2 regions of the Streptomyces sp. S186 genome follow, and region 2 is predicted to be linked to the other one. Evidence: riboswitches for the same ligand, from Rfam matches in the RefSeq annotation. Region 2 holds a riboswitch; the other holds the start of a gene.

Region 1 (5,924 bases), 2.6 Mb from region 2:
CCCGCGGCTCCCCGGCGAGGTCGAGGTGGACGTACTCCACGACCTTGGACCGACGGGTCACGTCGAACCGGGTGAGGTTCCCGCAGAGCGTGCAACGCCACCGGGTTTCCGCCGTCGGCAGGGGAACAGCCATCGTGTCGTCCTCTTTCGTGCTCGTGCTGCGATGCGGCTCACGCGGTGCGCCGTCGGACTGCGGAAATACGCAACGTACTGCTTGCAACCCTACGGCCTGACGGCGGGCCGGTGCGGGCCCGCCCGGAAGCCGGGACCCGGCGAGGCGGTCTGTCCCGTGTGCCCGCATTACGCCATGATCACTTCATGACGGCGCCCGTCCACCCCGTCCGCTCGCTGCGCGCGGTGTTCTCCCGGATGACCAACGTGCTGATCGGCCTGTGCTGCGCGCTCTTCGTGCTCGGCCCGGTCTCCGGCCTGAACCGGGCGTACGGCACCGGTGACGCCCTGGTCCACGCCCAGAACGGGTACTTCGCGCGCTGGGGTGTGATTCCGCTCGATGTGTGGAGCGGCTCGCCGCGGGCCCTGCTCACCCCGCTCACCGCGCTGTTCGTGCACGCCAACTGGCTGCATCTGCTCGGCAACGTGCTGTTTCTGTACGTTTTCGGCGGCATGCTCGAAACCCGGATGGGCCGGCTCCCGTTCACCGTCTTCTACCTGACCGCCGGCTACCTGGCGCTGCTGGGCTACGCGGCCGCACACGCCTCCTCGGCGCAGACGCTGGTCGGCGCCTCCGGTGCCGTCTCCGGCGTCCTCGGCGCCTTCCTCTTCCTCTTTCCGCGGGCCCGGGTCACCAGCCTCTTCCCGTTCCTGTTCTTCCTGCCGCTGCGGTTCCCGGCCTGGCTCGTCCTGCCGTTCTGGTTCTGCCTCCAGTGGCAGGCAGCCGACCACGACCCGGCCGGCCCCGGCGTCGCCTACCTCGCCCACGTCGTCGGCTTCGCCCTGGGCTTCCTCTACGCGTGGGCCCGCTACGGACGGCGGGATACTGTGGGTGCCACCAGGGACAACGGACCGTCGGCCGAGGGAGAGAGCCAGCCGTGATCACGTCGATCGTGCTGATCAAGACCAGCGTGGATCAGATCCCCGAGATCGCCGAGCGGATCGCCGCTCTGAACGGCGTCAGCGAGGTCTACTCCGTCACCGGCGCGTATGACCTCATCGCGATGGTGCGGGTCGCCAACCACGACGACCTCGCCGACGTCATCCCCGGCCGCATCAGCAAGGTGCCCGGCGTCGCGTCGACGGAGACGCATATTGCGTTCCGCACGTATTCGCAACATGACCTTGAGGCCGCGTTTTCCATCGGTCTCGACGCGTAACGCTGCGCTTGACCTTGCTTCCCACGTAGTCGGCTTTCCCGCCGTAGGGGTTCGCCTTTTTGCGCCTGGCGGCGCTTGCTTGTTGTCCGCTGCGCGGGGCTTTTGGGTGCGGTGCCGGGCCTCCGGGGCAGGGGTGTGCCGGACTGCTGTCGCTTTACGTCCGGCACACCCCTGCCCCGGAGGCCCGTCACCTCCCGTGGGTGGTCATGGAAACGGTGAGTGGGGGCGTGCGTGAGTGGTCCGTGCGGGTCGCTCATCAGTCGAGAATTGCCGGTCACCCATCAGTCCGGGGCCTGCACTAGCCCACCGGGCATGAGCCGCAACCGGCCTGTCATCTGACCCTCAACGGGAGGGGACGGGTCGGAGGGGCAGGGGGTGTGTCCGGACGTAAAGCGACAGCAGTCCGGACACACCCCCTGCCCCGGAGGCCCGGCACCGCGGTCGAACAGCCCCGCGCAGCGGACCCGCAATGCGCCGCAGGCGCAACAGGCAAGCGGCAAACCCCGGCGGAACGCCGGCTACGCAGGAACGCAACGCCCGTCCTCGACCCGGTAGTTCCAGCGGGCGCCCTCCGCAACGAGCTCCCCGACCGCACGCAGGAAGCGGTCAACATGCTCGTCGGGCGTGCCGGCGCCGAAGGAAACGCGGATCGCGTTGAGGGACCGCTCCCCCGGCGCGGCCTCCGGGGCGCCGCATTCGCCCTGGGTCTGGGGGGCGGAGCCCAGCAGCGTCCGGACGAGCGGGTGGGCGCAGAACAGGCCGTCGCGGACGCCGATGCCGTACTCCGCGGAGAGCGCGGCGGCGAAGTGCGAGCTGTTCCAGCCCTCGACGACGAAGGAGAGGACGCCGACGCGCGGGGCGTCGTCGCCGAAGAGGGAGAGGATCCGGACCTGCGGAACGTCGGCCAGGCCCGTCCGGACCCGGGCGATCAGCTCCCGCTCACGGGCGACCAGGGTGTCCCAACCGGCCTCCGTGAGCGCCTTGCAGGCCGAGGCGATGGCGTAGGCGCCGATGACGTTGGGCGATCCCGCTTCGTGCCGCGCGGCGCTCTCGTGCCACTCGACGTCCACCCCGCCGTCGGTCCGCCGGGCGACCTTCCGGCTGGCGCCGCCGCCGGCCAGGTACGGCTCGGCCGCCCGGAGCCAGTCGGCGCGGCCGGCCAACACCCCGGCGCCGAACGGCGCGTACAGCTTGTGGCCGGAGAAGGCGACCCAGTCGGCGTCCAGGTCCGCGAGGTCCACGGGGTGGTGCGGGGCGAGCTGGGCGGCGTCGAGGACGATCCGGGCGCCGTGGGCGTGGGCCGCGGCGGCCAGTTCGCGCACCGGCCACAGTTCGCCGGTGACGTTGGAGGCGCCGGTGACGCAGACCAGCGCCGGCCCGTAGGGCTCGCGGGCGGACAGCGCCTTCTCCAGGGTGTCGACCGCCTGCCGCGGGGTGCGCGGGGCGTCGAGGTAGGTCACCGTCAGATCCGCGCGGTGCTCCCAGGGCAGCAGCGAGGCGTGGTGCTCGGTCTCGAAGACGAACACCCGGGTGCCCTGCGGGAGCGCGGCGGCCAGCAGGTTCAGCGAGTCGGTGGTGGAGCGAGTGAACACCACCTGGTCGTCGGCGCGGCAGCCGAGGAAGTCGGCGACGGTCCGGCGGGCGTTCTCGAAGAGGTCGGTGGAGAGCTGGGAGAGGTAGCCGGCGCCGCGGTGGACGCTGCCGTAATACGGGGCGTAGGCGGCGACGTCGTCCCAGACGCGCTGGAGGGCGGGGGCGCTGGCGGCGTAGTCCAGCGCGGCGTAGACGGCCTCGCCGCCGGTCACCAGGGGGACGAGGACGTCCCGGCCCAGAACCGGCAGCGGGGCACAGACGGAGCGGTCGGCGGCAGCAGTGGAGACAGACATGGCGAACTCCCGTGAGAAGTAAGCGAGTTCGCTGCGACGGATCTCTCCGGTACGGCATCCGAAAACGTCAACGCACGGCGGACGCGGCGTCGCAGCGTGAAAGGGAAAGAAAGGTGTGAAAGGGGAAGAGAGGAGAGGTGTGGGGAACGGGCCGTCAGGCCCTACCGCATTCGCTTCATCACGGGGGAACTCCCTCGAGGACCAGGATCCCTGGCGAGGGATCCGCGCTTGCCGCAGACCTCGCTGCCTGCGGCCTGGTCATCACCCGGGGCACCCCGCCACGGAAGGAGGGTTGCCGGACAGCGGGCCGGGGCCTGTGTCGCTGTCACTCGTGACCTGGGCTGAATCATGCCACACGATCAAGGACACGCAAGCCCCGGTCCATATCCCGGACCGGGGCGTACGTCACGTCCGCCGGCGTCCCTCAGGCGTTGCTGGCCGCCACCCAGCGGTCCAGCGTCCGCCGGGCCGCGCCCGAGTCGATCGCCTCGGCGGCCTTGCGCAGGCCGTCCCTGATCCGGTCGGTCAGCGGGGCGGCGGAGGGCTCCAGCGCGGCCAGCGCGGCGGCCGCGTTCAGCAGCACCGCCTCCCGTACCGGGCCGGTCTCGCCGTCCAGCAGCCGCCGGGCCACCTCCGCGTTGTACGACGCGTCGCCGCCGCGCAGCGCCGCCACCGGGACCAGGCCGATGCCGATGTCCCGCGGGTCGAAGGGCTCCTCATGGACCGTACCGTCGCGGACGATCCACACCCTGGAGGTGGCGGTGGTGGTCAGCTCGTCCAGGCCGTCGTCGCCGCGGAAGACGAGCGCCGAGGAGCCGCGTTCGGCGAGGACGCCGGCGAGGATCGGGGCCATCCGGGCGTCGGCGACGCCGGTGGCCTGGGCGCGGACCCGGGCCGGGTTGGTCAGCGGGCCCAGGACGTTGAAGGTCGTCCGGATGCCCAGCTGGCCGCGGGCGGCCGCCACGTGCCGCAGCGCGGGGTGGAACTTGGCGGCGAAGCAGAAGGTGATGCCGGCCTCCGCCGCGACCTCCACCACCCGCCGCGGCGACAGGTCCAGGTTGATGCCCAGCTTCTCCAGGACGTCCGTGGCGCCGCTGGCCGAGGACGCGGCGCGGCTGCCGTGCTTGACGACCTTGGCGCCGGTGCCGGCGACCACGATGGCCGACATGGTGGAGATGTTGACGGTGTTCGCGCCGTCGCCGCCGGTGCCGACGATGTCGACGCTGGGGCCGGGGACGTCGATGAGGGTGGCGTGCGCGTACATCGTGCGGACCAGGCCGGAGATCTCCGCGACCGTCTCGCCCTTGGCGCGCAGCGCGACCGCGAAGCCGGCGATCTGCGCGTCGGTGGCCTCGCCGCGCATGATGCGGTCCATGACCCAGGCGGTGTCGTCGGCGGTGAGGTCACGGCCGTCGAGGAGGGCGTTGAGTACGGCCGGCCAGGAGCGGTCCGCCACGTTGCCGCCGCCTGCCGGGGTCACGACGTTCATGGTGCACGCTCCTGGTTCGTCTCCTGCCTGTGTCGTCACCCTATCGACCCCCGGGCATGCCGGAGGGCCCCGTCCTCTTCGTGGACGGGGCCCTCTGGGTGGCGTACTACCAGCGGTGCGCGTCGCCGCGCCCGCGGGGATCAGTGGTGGCCGTGGCCGCTGGTGATCTCCTTGTACTCCTCGACGGTCGGCTTGGGGATGACGTTGTCCTCGCCGTAGTAGCTCTTGGAGAGCTTGGCGCGCAGCTTCTGCGAGCGCTTGAACTTGCGCCGGACACCGTTCTCGTCGACCTCGGGACCGAGCTCGAACGGCTCGGGCTGCTCGTGCTGGGTGAGGACGTGCAGCTGCTCCTGGTTGAGCGGCTCGTGGACCTCGATGAACTCACCGTGCGGCAGGCGCTTGATGATGCCGGACTCGCGTCCGTGCAGCACCTTGTCCTTGTCGCGGCGCTGGAGACCCAGGCAGATCCGCTTGGTGACGACGAAGGCCAGCACCGGCCCGACGAAGAACGCGATCCGGACGAACCAGGTGATCGAGTTGATCGACAGGTGGAAGTGGGTGGCCCACAGGTCGTTGCCGCCACCGATCAGCATCACGAAGTAGGCGACGAGCCAGGCCACACCGAAGCCGGTGCGGTTGGGCACGTTGCGCGGGCGGTCCAGGATGTGGTGCTCGCGCTTGTCGCCGCGGACCCAGGACTCGATGAACGGGTAGACCGCGATGGCGACCAGGACCAGCGGGAAGACCAGGATCGGGATCAGCACGCCGAAGTTGACGGTGTGGCCCCAGAAGTTCCACTCCCAGCCCGGCATGACACGCACCAGGCCCTCGGCGAAGCCCATGTACCAGTCGGGCTGCGCACCGGTGGACACCTGGTCGGGACGGTACGGGCCGATGGCCCACACGGGGTTGATGCTGGCGACCGCGGCGATCACCGAGATCACACCGAAGACCAGGAAGAAGAAGCCTCCGGCCTTGGCCATGTAGACCGGCAGCAGCGGCATGCCGACCACGTTGTTGTTGGTCTTGCCGGCACCCGGGAACTGCGTGTGCTTGTGGTAGAAGACCAGGATCAGGTGCGCCACCAGCAGGCCCAGCATGATGCCCGGCAGCAGCAGCACGTGGACCGTGAAGAACCGCGGGATGATGTCGTGACCGGGGAACTCGCCGCCGAAGATGAACATCTGCAGGTACGAGCCGACCAGCGGCATCGCCAGG
Region 2 (5,924 bases):
CGCCCCTCCTGCGGCAGCGCCCGCAGCGCCAGCGACAGCGGATCGCCCAGCGCCAGCCCCAGCGGCGCCACCAGATCCAGCACGATGTTCTGCACCGCCGCCGGCCAGAACAGCTCATGGTCGTAGACCGCCAGCCCCGACATGGTCGCCACCGCGACCGCACCCAGCCCCAGCCCCGCGAACGCCACCACACGGGCCACCGGCCAGCGCTCCCCGCGCCCGCACACGGGCCACCGGAGCCAGCGCCGCCAGCTGCCCAGCGCCCGCGTCAGCACCAGCCGCGGACGATCGTCTTCCGCGCCGTCCCGTCGGCCTGCCCGCCGATCTGCTCCCGCAGCGCCGCCATCCGCTCCTCGACGTCCGGCCGCCGCGACCGCTCCCGCAGGAACTCCGCGTCCGCCCCCAGCCCGTGGACCCCGATCCGGGTCCGGTGCGCCGCCCGGTCCGACGGCACCACGGCCACGCTGGGCGGCTCGTGCCGCGGCCAGTGCGTGGTGTAGTCCGGCCCCAGCGTCCGCGCGCAGCACGCCGTGAACGCCCGCGCCCACCGCTCGGTCAGGAAGTTCGCCCGGTCGGCGCCCAGGATGCCCAGCAGCAGCTGCCGCCCGACGTCGTCCGGTAGCATCGCGAAGTACTCCGGCGGCGCCCACGGGGTGTGCGAGAAGTGCGCGATCCGGACGTCCGGCCGCAGCCCGCGCAGCAGCCCCGGCACCAGCGCCAGGTGGTAGTCCTGCACCAGCACCGCCGCCCCCGGGCCCGCGGCGTCCGCCAGCGCCGTCGCGAACGCCGCGTTGTACGCCTCGTACGCGGCCCACTGCCCCCGGAAATCCGCGTCGAACACCGGCTCCAGCGGCGTCTGGTACAGCATGTGGTGGACGAACCACAGCACCGAGTTGGCGACGCCGTTGTAGGCCGCGGCGTGCACATCCGCCGGAATGTCCAGCATCCGGACGCGCTGTCCACCGGTGTCCGCGACATCCAGCAGCCCCCCGGTCCGCCGCACCGCCTCCCGGTCACCGTCCCCCAGCGCGGAACATACCCACTCGGCATCTGCCCGCCCGTCGCCCGACCACCGCCCCTCATCGAGGCGCTCCGCGCCGCGTGTCGACTGCCCGATCGCCGAGAGGCCCGACACCAGCCCCCCGCCGCCCCGTTTGGCGGTCAGCTCACCGCCCGCCCCCAGGGCATACGAAACGGGCCCGCGGTTCGACGCGACGAGGACCTCGGCACCTGGCTGGACCGCACTGCGCTCGGAGACCATGTCGCGACATTAACCCGTCACCGATCCGTGCAAACGTACGTATCCCGGCCAGGTCCCGGCCGGGCCCTACGGACAACCCCTAGGCCGCCCGCCGCTCCGCGTATTCCGGGATTTCGGCCATCGGCGGCCGCTCCTCGGTGTCCACCTCCGTCGTCCGCGGCACGAATCCGCTCTCGCCCCGCTCGAACTGCGTCAGCCGGGGGCGGACCAAGTGGCCGCGTGCCAGCCGGAGTTGGGCGGTGCGGTAGATGGCGGCGGCCATCCGGCCGAGCGCCTGGCCGCCCTGGTGCCGGTGCCGGCGCACCCCCACGTCCACCTGGGCGAGGGCATCCAGTCCGACCGTGTGCAGGGAGTCCACCAGCAGCCCCAGCTCCACCCCGTAGCCCACCGGGAACGGCAGCCGCTCCAGCAGCGAGCGGCGCGCCGCGTACTCCCCGCCCAGCGGCTGCACGAACCCGGCCAGCTGCGGCCAGTGCAGATTGAGCAGCGGCCGGGCCACCAGCTCGGTGACGCGTCCGCCTTGCTCGCCTCCGGCAAGACGTCCGCCCTGCTCCGCCACCGGCGCCCGGCCCTCCCCGGTGTCCAGCGGCCCGGTGTCCAGCGGCCGGTCGTACATCGCCTTGACGAACTGGATCTCCGGATCGGTCAGCAGCGGCCCGACGATCCCCGAGACGAACGTGGCGGAGAACTCCCGCAGATCGGCGTCGACGAAGCAGATGATGTCGCCGCCGGTCACCAGCAGGGACCGCCACAGCACCTCACCCTTGCCGGGCAGCGCCGGGATCCGCGGCAGCACGCTGTCCCGGTGGACCACCCGGGCGCCGGCCGCCGCGGCGACCTCGGCCGTCCGGTCGGTCGACCCCGAGTCCAGCACCACCAGTTCGTCGACCAGCGGCACCTCCGGGGTCATCAGCTCGGCGCGGATCGCCGCGACGATCGTGCCGACCGTCGCCTCCTCGTCGAGCGCGGGCAGCACCACACTGACCGTCCGCCCCGTCTGGCGCTTGGCCTCCAGCAACTGCTCCAGGGGGCGGTCCGCGGCGGACCAGGAGCGTCCGGCCAGCCAGCGCTCCACTTCTTCCAGCACGTCTACGACTCTCCTCGGTGGGCCCCGAACGGAGGCCCGTTATGTGATCCATCTCGCGGACCGGACGACTATCTCAACGGCGAGCGCCTTCGGTTACAGTCTTGAACAACGTGCACGACCACCGCATGTCGGGGTCACCGCGCGACAAACGCCTGGGTCCGCCCAGCGCCATACCGCTCATCCAGAGGGGCAGAGGGACACGGCCCGTTGAAGCCCCGGCAACCCTCCAGCCGATCTCCGCAGCCGCAGCACGGCGCGCGCGAGGCTCCCGGCTAGGGAAGGTGCCAAATCCGTCTCACGGCGAGATGCGTCGTGAGGAAGATGAGGAGAAAGGGCCTCGCCTCCATGGCTGTGCAAGCAATCGAACCCACTTCCGCCGTAGCTCTCGGCCCCGCCGTCGCGCTCTCGTGTCGCGAGTGCGGACAGCGCTTTCCGCTCAGCCCGCTCTTCGCCTGCCAGGAGTGCTTCGGTCCGCTGGAGATCGCGTACCGTTGGACTGAACGGCAGTCACACCCCGTGGCTGAGGATCGCAACGGCCCTCTCGACGTCGCCTACGAACTTCCCAGCGGCGAGGAGCTGAAGCGCCGGATCGAGGCCGGCCCCGCCAACATCTGGCGCTACGCCCCGCTGCTGCCCGTCCCCGCCGACGTGGCCGACAAGCCCAACCTCAACCCCGGCTGGACCAAGCTCGTCCAGGCCGACCGGCTCGCCGCCGAGCTCGGCGTCACCGGCGGCCTGTACGTCAAGGACGACTCCGGCAACCCCACCCACTCCTTCAAGGACCGGGTCGTCGCGATCGCCGTCGAGGCCGCCCGCGCCTTCGGCTTCACCACCCTCTCCTGCTCCTCGACCGGCAACCTGGCGGGCGCGGTCGGCGCCGCGGCACGCCGCGCGGGCCTCAAGTCCTGCGTCTTCATCCCGCACGACCTGGAGCCCGGCAAGGTCGTGATGGCCGCGGTCTACGGCGGCGACCTCGTCGCCATCGACGGCAACTACGACGACGTCAACCGCTTCTGCTCCGAGCTCATCGGCGACCCGCTCGGCGAGGGCTGGGGCTTCGTCAACGTCAACCTCCGCCCCTACTACGGCGAGGGCTCCAAGACGCTGGCGTACGAGATCTGCGAGCAGCTGGGCTGGCGGCTGCCGGACCAGATCGTCATCCCGGTCGCCTCCGGCTCCCAGCTCACCAAGATCGACAAGGCGCTGAAGGAGCTGATCGCCCTCGGCCTCGTGGAGGACAAGCCGTACCGGATCTTCGGCGCCCAGGCCGAGGGCTGCTCGCCGGTCTCCGCGGCCTTCAAGGCCGGCCACGAGGTCGTCCGGCCGCAGAAGCCGGACACCATCGCCAAGTCCCTGGCGATCGGCAACCCCGCGGACGGCCCGTACGTGCTCGACATCGCGCGCCGCACCGGCGGTGCCGTCGAGGACGTCACCGACCCGCAGATCGTGGACGCGATCAGGCTGCTGGCCCGCACGGAGGGGATCTTCGCGGAGACCGCGGGCGGCGTGACCGTCGGCGTGACCAGAAAGCTCATCGAGAACGGCATCCTGGACCCGTCACTGACCACCGTGGTGCTGAACACCGGTGACGGCCTGAAGACCCTCGACGCCGTCGCCGCCGGGCCCACCGCCACGATCCGGCCGGACCTGGACGCGTTCCGCGCGGCCGGCCTGGCCGGCTGAGCCCGGCCCCGCCCGCCCCCCGACTCCCACTCCCGTAGCCCCGGAGGCATCCACCATGAGCGTCAAGGTCCGCATCCCCACCATCCTCCGCACGTACACCGGCGGCGAGGCCGAGGTCACCGCCGAGGGCGCGACCCTCTCCGAGGTGATCGCCGACCTGGAGAAGAACCACCAGGGCATCGCCGCCCGGGTGCTCGACGACGCCGGCAAGCTGCGCCGCTTCGTGAACGTCTACGTCAACGACGACGACGTCCGCTTCGAGCAGGGCCTGCAGACGCCGACCCCGGACGGGGCGGGCGTCTCCATCATCCCGGCGGTGGCAGGAGGCTGCTGACCCGCCCGAGGGCGCTCGACGCGGAACGGCACGATCGACACGGATCGCATTTGCGCCAACTCTTCCCTGCGCTGACTGGAATTGCCCCGTCCGACCTAAACGGACGGGGCAATTCCGTGTCGTGAAAGGGGATACCATTGGGGCGATTCCCCTCCGGTTATCTCCGCGTACATGCCGAACGCATATGAGATCGCGGTGACTTGTGCGCAAGTTGTGTGCGCGTTTTGTCGGTTGTGTGGCATATTCCCGGCCCGAATCGGGCTGCAATAACGCCATTTGAGCGTATACGGCCGTTTCCCCGGTGCCGGAATTCTCGTCCGATTGACCTGTTGCGCTGGGCATTGGTCCAGATACATTCAGCGGCGGTCGACGCGTTCCGGCGCACACCCCACGGGCCATTCCCGGGGGTGAGGTCTGACCCGGGTCCGCGAAGTGCGGTCCTGCGCAAGGGCCAGTAATAGGGGAGTTAGGCATGGCTCAGGGCACCGTCAAGTGGTTCAACGCGGAGAAGGGGTACGGCTTCATCGCGGTCGACGGTGGTGCGGATGTATTCGTCCACTACAGCGCGATCCAGATGGACGGTTACCGCACCCTTGAGGAGGGTCAGCGGGTCGAGTTCGAGATCTCGCAGGGCCAGAAGGGGCCACAGGCGGACATGGTCCGGGTCACCGCCTGAGGCGGCGGCCGACTGCATCGTCGGCGGAAGGCCCGCAACCCCGGTGAACGGGGCTGCGGGCCTTCTGTCGTGCCGGCGCGTTGTCGTGCGGTTGCGCTGTCGTCTGTTGTGCCGGGCGCCCGGCGGGGGCCGGCGTATCGGTCCGTGCCGCGCCAGGTGGGCGCGCGGCTTGTCTCCCGTGCGCCCTTCTCCCGTGATGACCGCCGCCCCGCACGCGGGCGCCCGCGGGTGTAGACGGGCGCGCATGGGGGAGGGGGCCTGCCTGTGTCCCGCTGCGTCCCGCTGTCAAAGGGGGCGCGTTGGGGTCGTTGGGGCCCGTTGGGACGCCTGCGCGCGGGCGTGCGCGGTGGAGGTGGAGGGGACCCATCGGTCCCGCATTCGACGTGGGGCCCGGCGCGCGGGGCGCGCATGAGTCGGCCAGGTCCAGGCCGGCCGTGACGGGCGTGGGGCCCGGTGTACGCGGGCATGCATGGGGGCGTGAGACGGCCGTCTCACGGGTGCACGGCCGCCCGCGGTCACTCCCGTCCGCCGGCCCGCAATCGACCGCACCCCACCGGGAGACATCCTCCAAGCCGCTTGCACTCGCCTGGTGCGAGTGCTAATCATTGCGTTAGCACTCTCCCCGTGAGAGTGCTGAATGTGGACCGGGTCGGTGAGGCCGGCACGCCAGGTGGGGCAAGGAACCACAGGGCATGTGGGCCGTCCGTCGCGGGCGCCAGCGCGGTCCGGAGCTTCCTCCCCCAGCTCGTCACACTTGTTCGGGCAGGGGGTACCCCCATCAGTCCGGAGGGACCACTTCACATGGCCAAGATCATCGCGTTCGACGAGGAGGCGCGGCGCGGCCTTGAGCGCGGTATGAACCAGCTCGCCGACGCCGTCAAGG

Evidence for each region. Region 2 has a riboswitch for S-adenosylmethionine ahead of thrC (threonine synthase). Riboswitches for the same ligand answer to the same signal wherever they lie in the genome.
Region 1: linked by a shared signal. The riboswitch ahead of ACRAS8_RS26015 (aminotransferase class V-fold PLP-dependent enzyme) and the one ahead of thrC (threonine synthase) in region 2 are both predicted to bind S-adenosylmethionine.

What each region holds. Positions count from the first base shown of each region.
Region 1 is NZ_CP193932.1:6,045,634-6,051,557, reverse strand. It holds gene ACRAS8_RS26030 (hypothetical protein) at 1-133, opposite strand, end outside; gene ACRAS8_RS26025 (rhomboid family intramembrane serine protease) at 319-1,053, shown strand; gene ACRAS8_RS26020 (Lrp/AsnC family transcriptional regulator) at 1,050-1,331, shown strand; gene ACRAS8_RS26015 (aminotransferase class V-fold PLP-dependent enzyme) at 1,850-3,217, opposite strand; SAM riboswitch class IV at 3,437-3,554, opposite strand; gene trpD (anthranilate phosphoribosyltransferase) at 3,642-4,706, opposite strand; gene qcrB (cytochrome bc1 complex cytochrome b subunit) at 4,847-5,924, opposite strand, start outside.
Region 2 is NZ_CP193932.1:3,484,717-3,490,640, reverse strand. It holds partial or broken gene ACRAS8_RS14585 (cytochrome c oxidase assembly protein) at 1-221, opposite strand, end outside; partial or broken gene ACRAS8_RS14580 (trehalose-6-phosphate synthase) at 281-1,261, opposite strand; gene ACRAS8_RS14575 (glucosyl-3-phosphoglycerate synthase) at 1,341-2,348, opposite strand; SAM riboswitch class I at 2,523-2,676, shown strand; gene thrC (threonine synthase) at 2,694-4,031, shown strand; gene ACRAS8_RS14565 (MoaD/ThiS family protein) at 4,087-4,365, shown strand; gene ACRAS8_RS14560 (cold-shock protein) at 4,838-5,041, shown strand; gene groL (chaperonin GroEL) at 5,843-5,924, shown strand, end outside.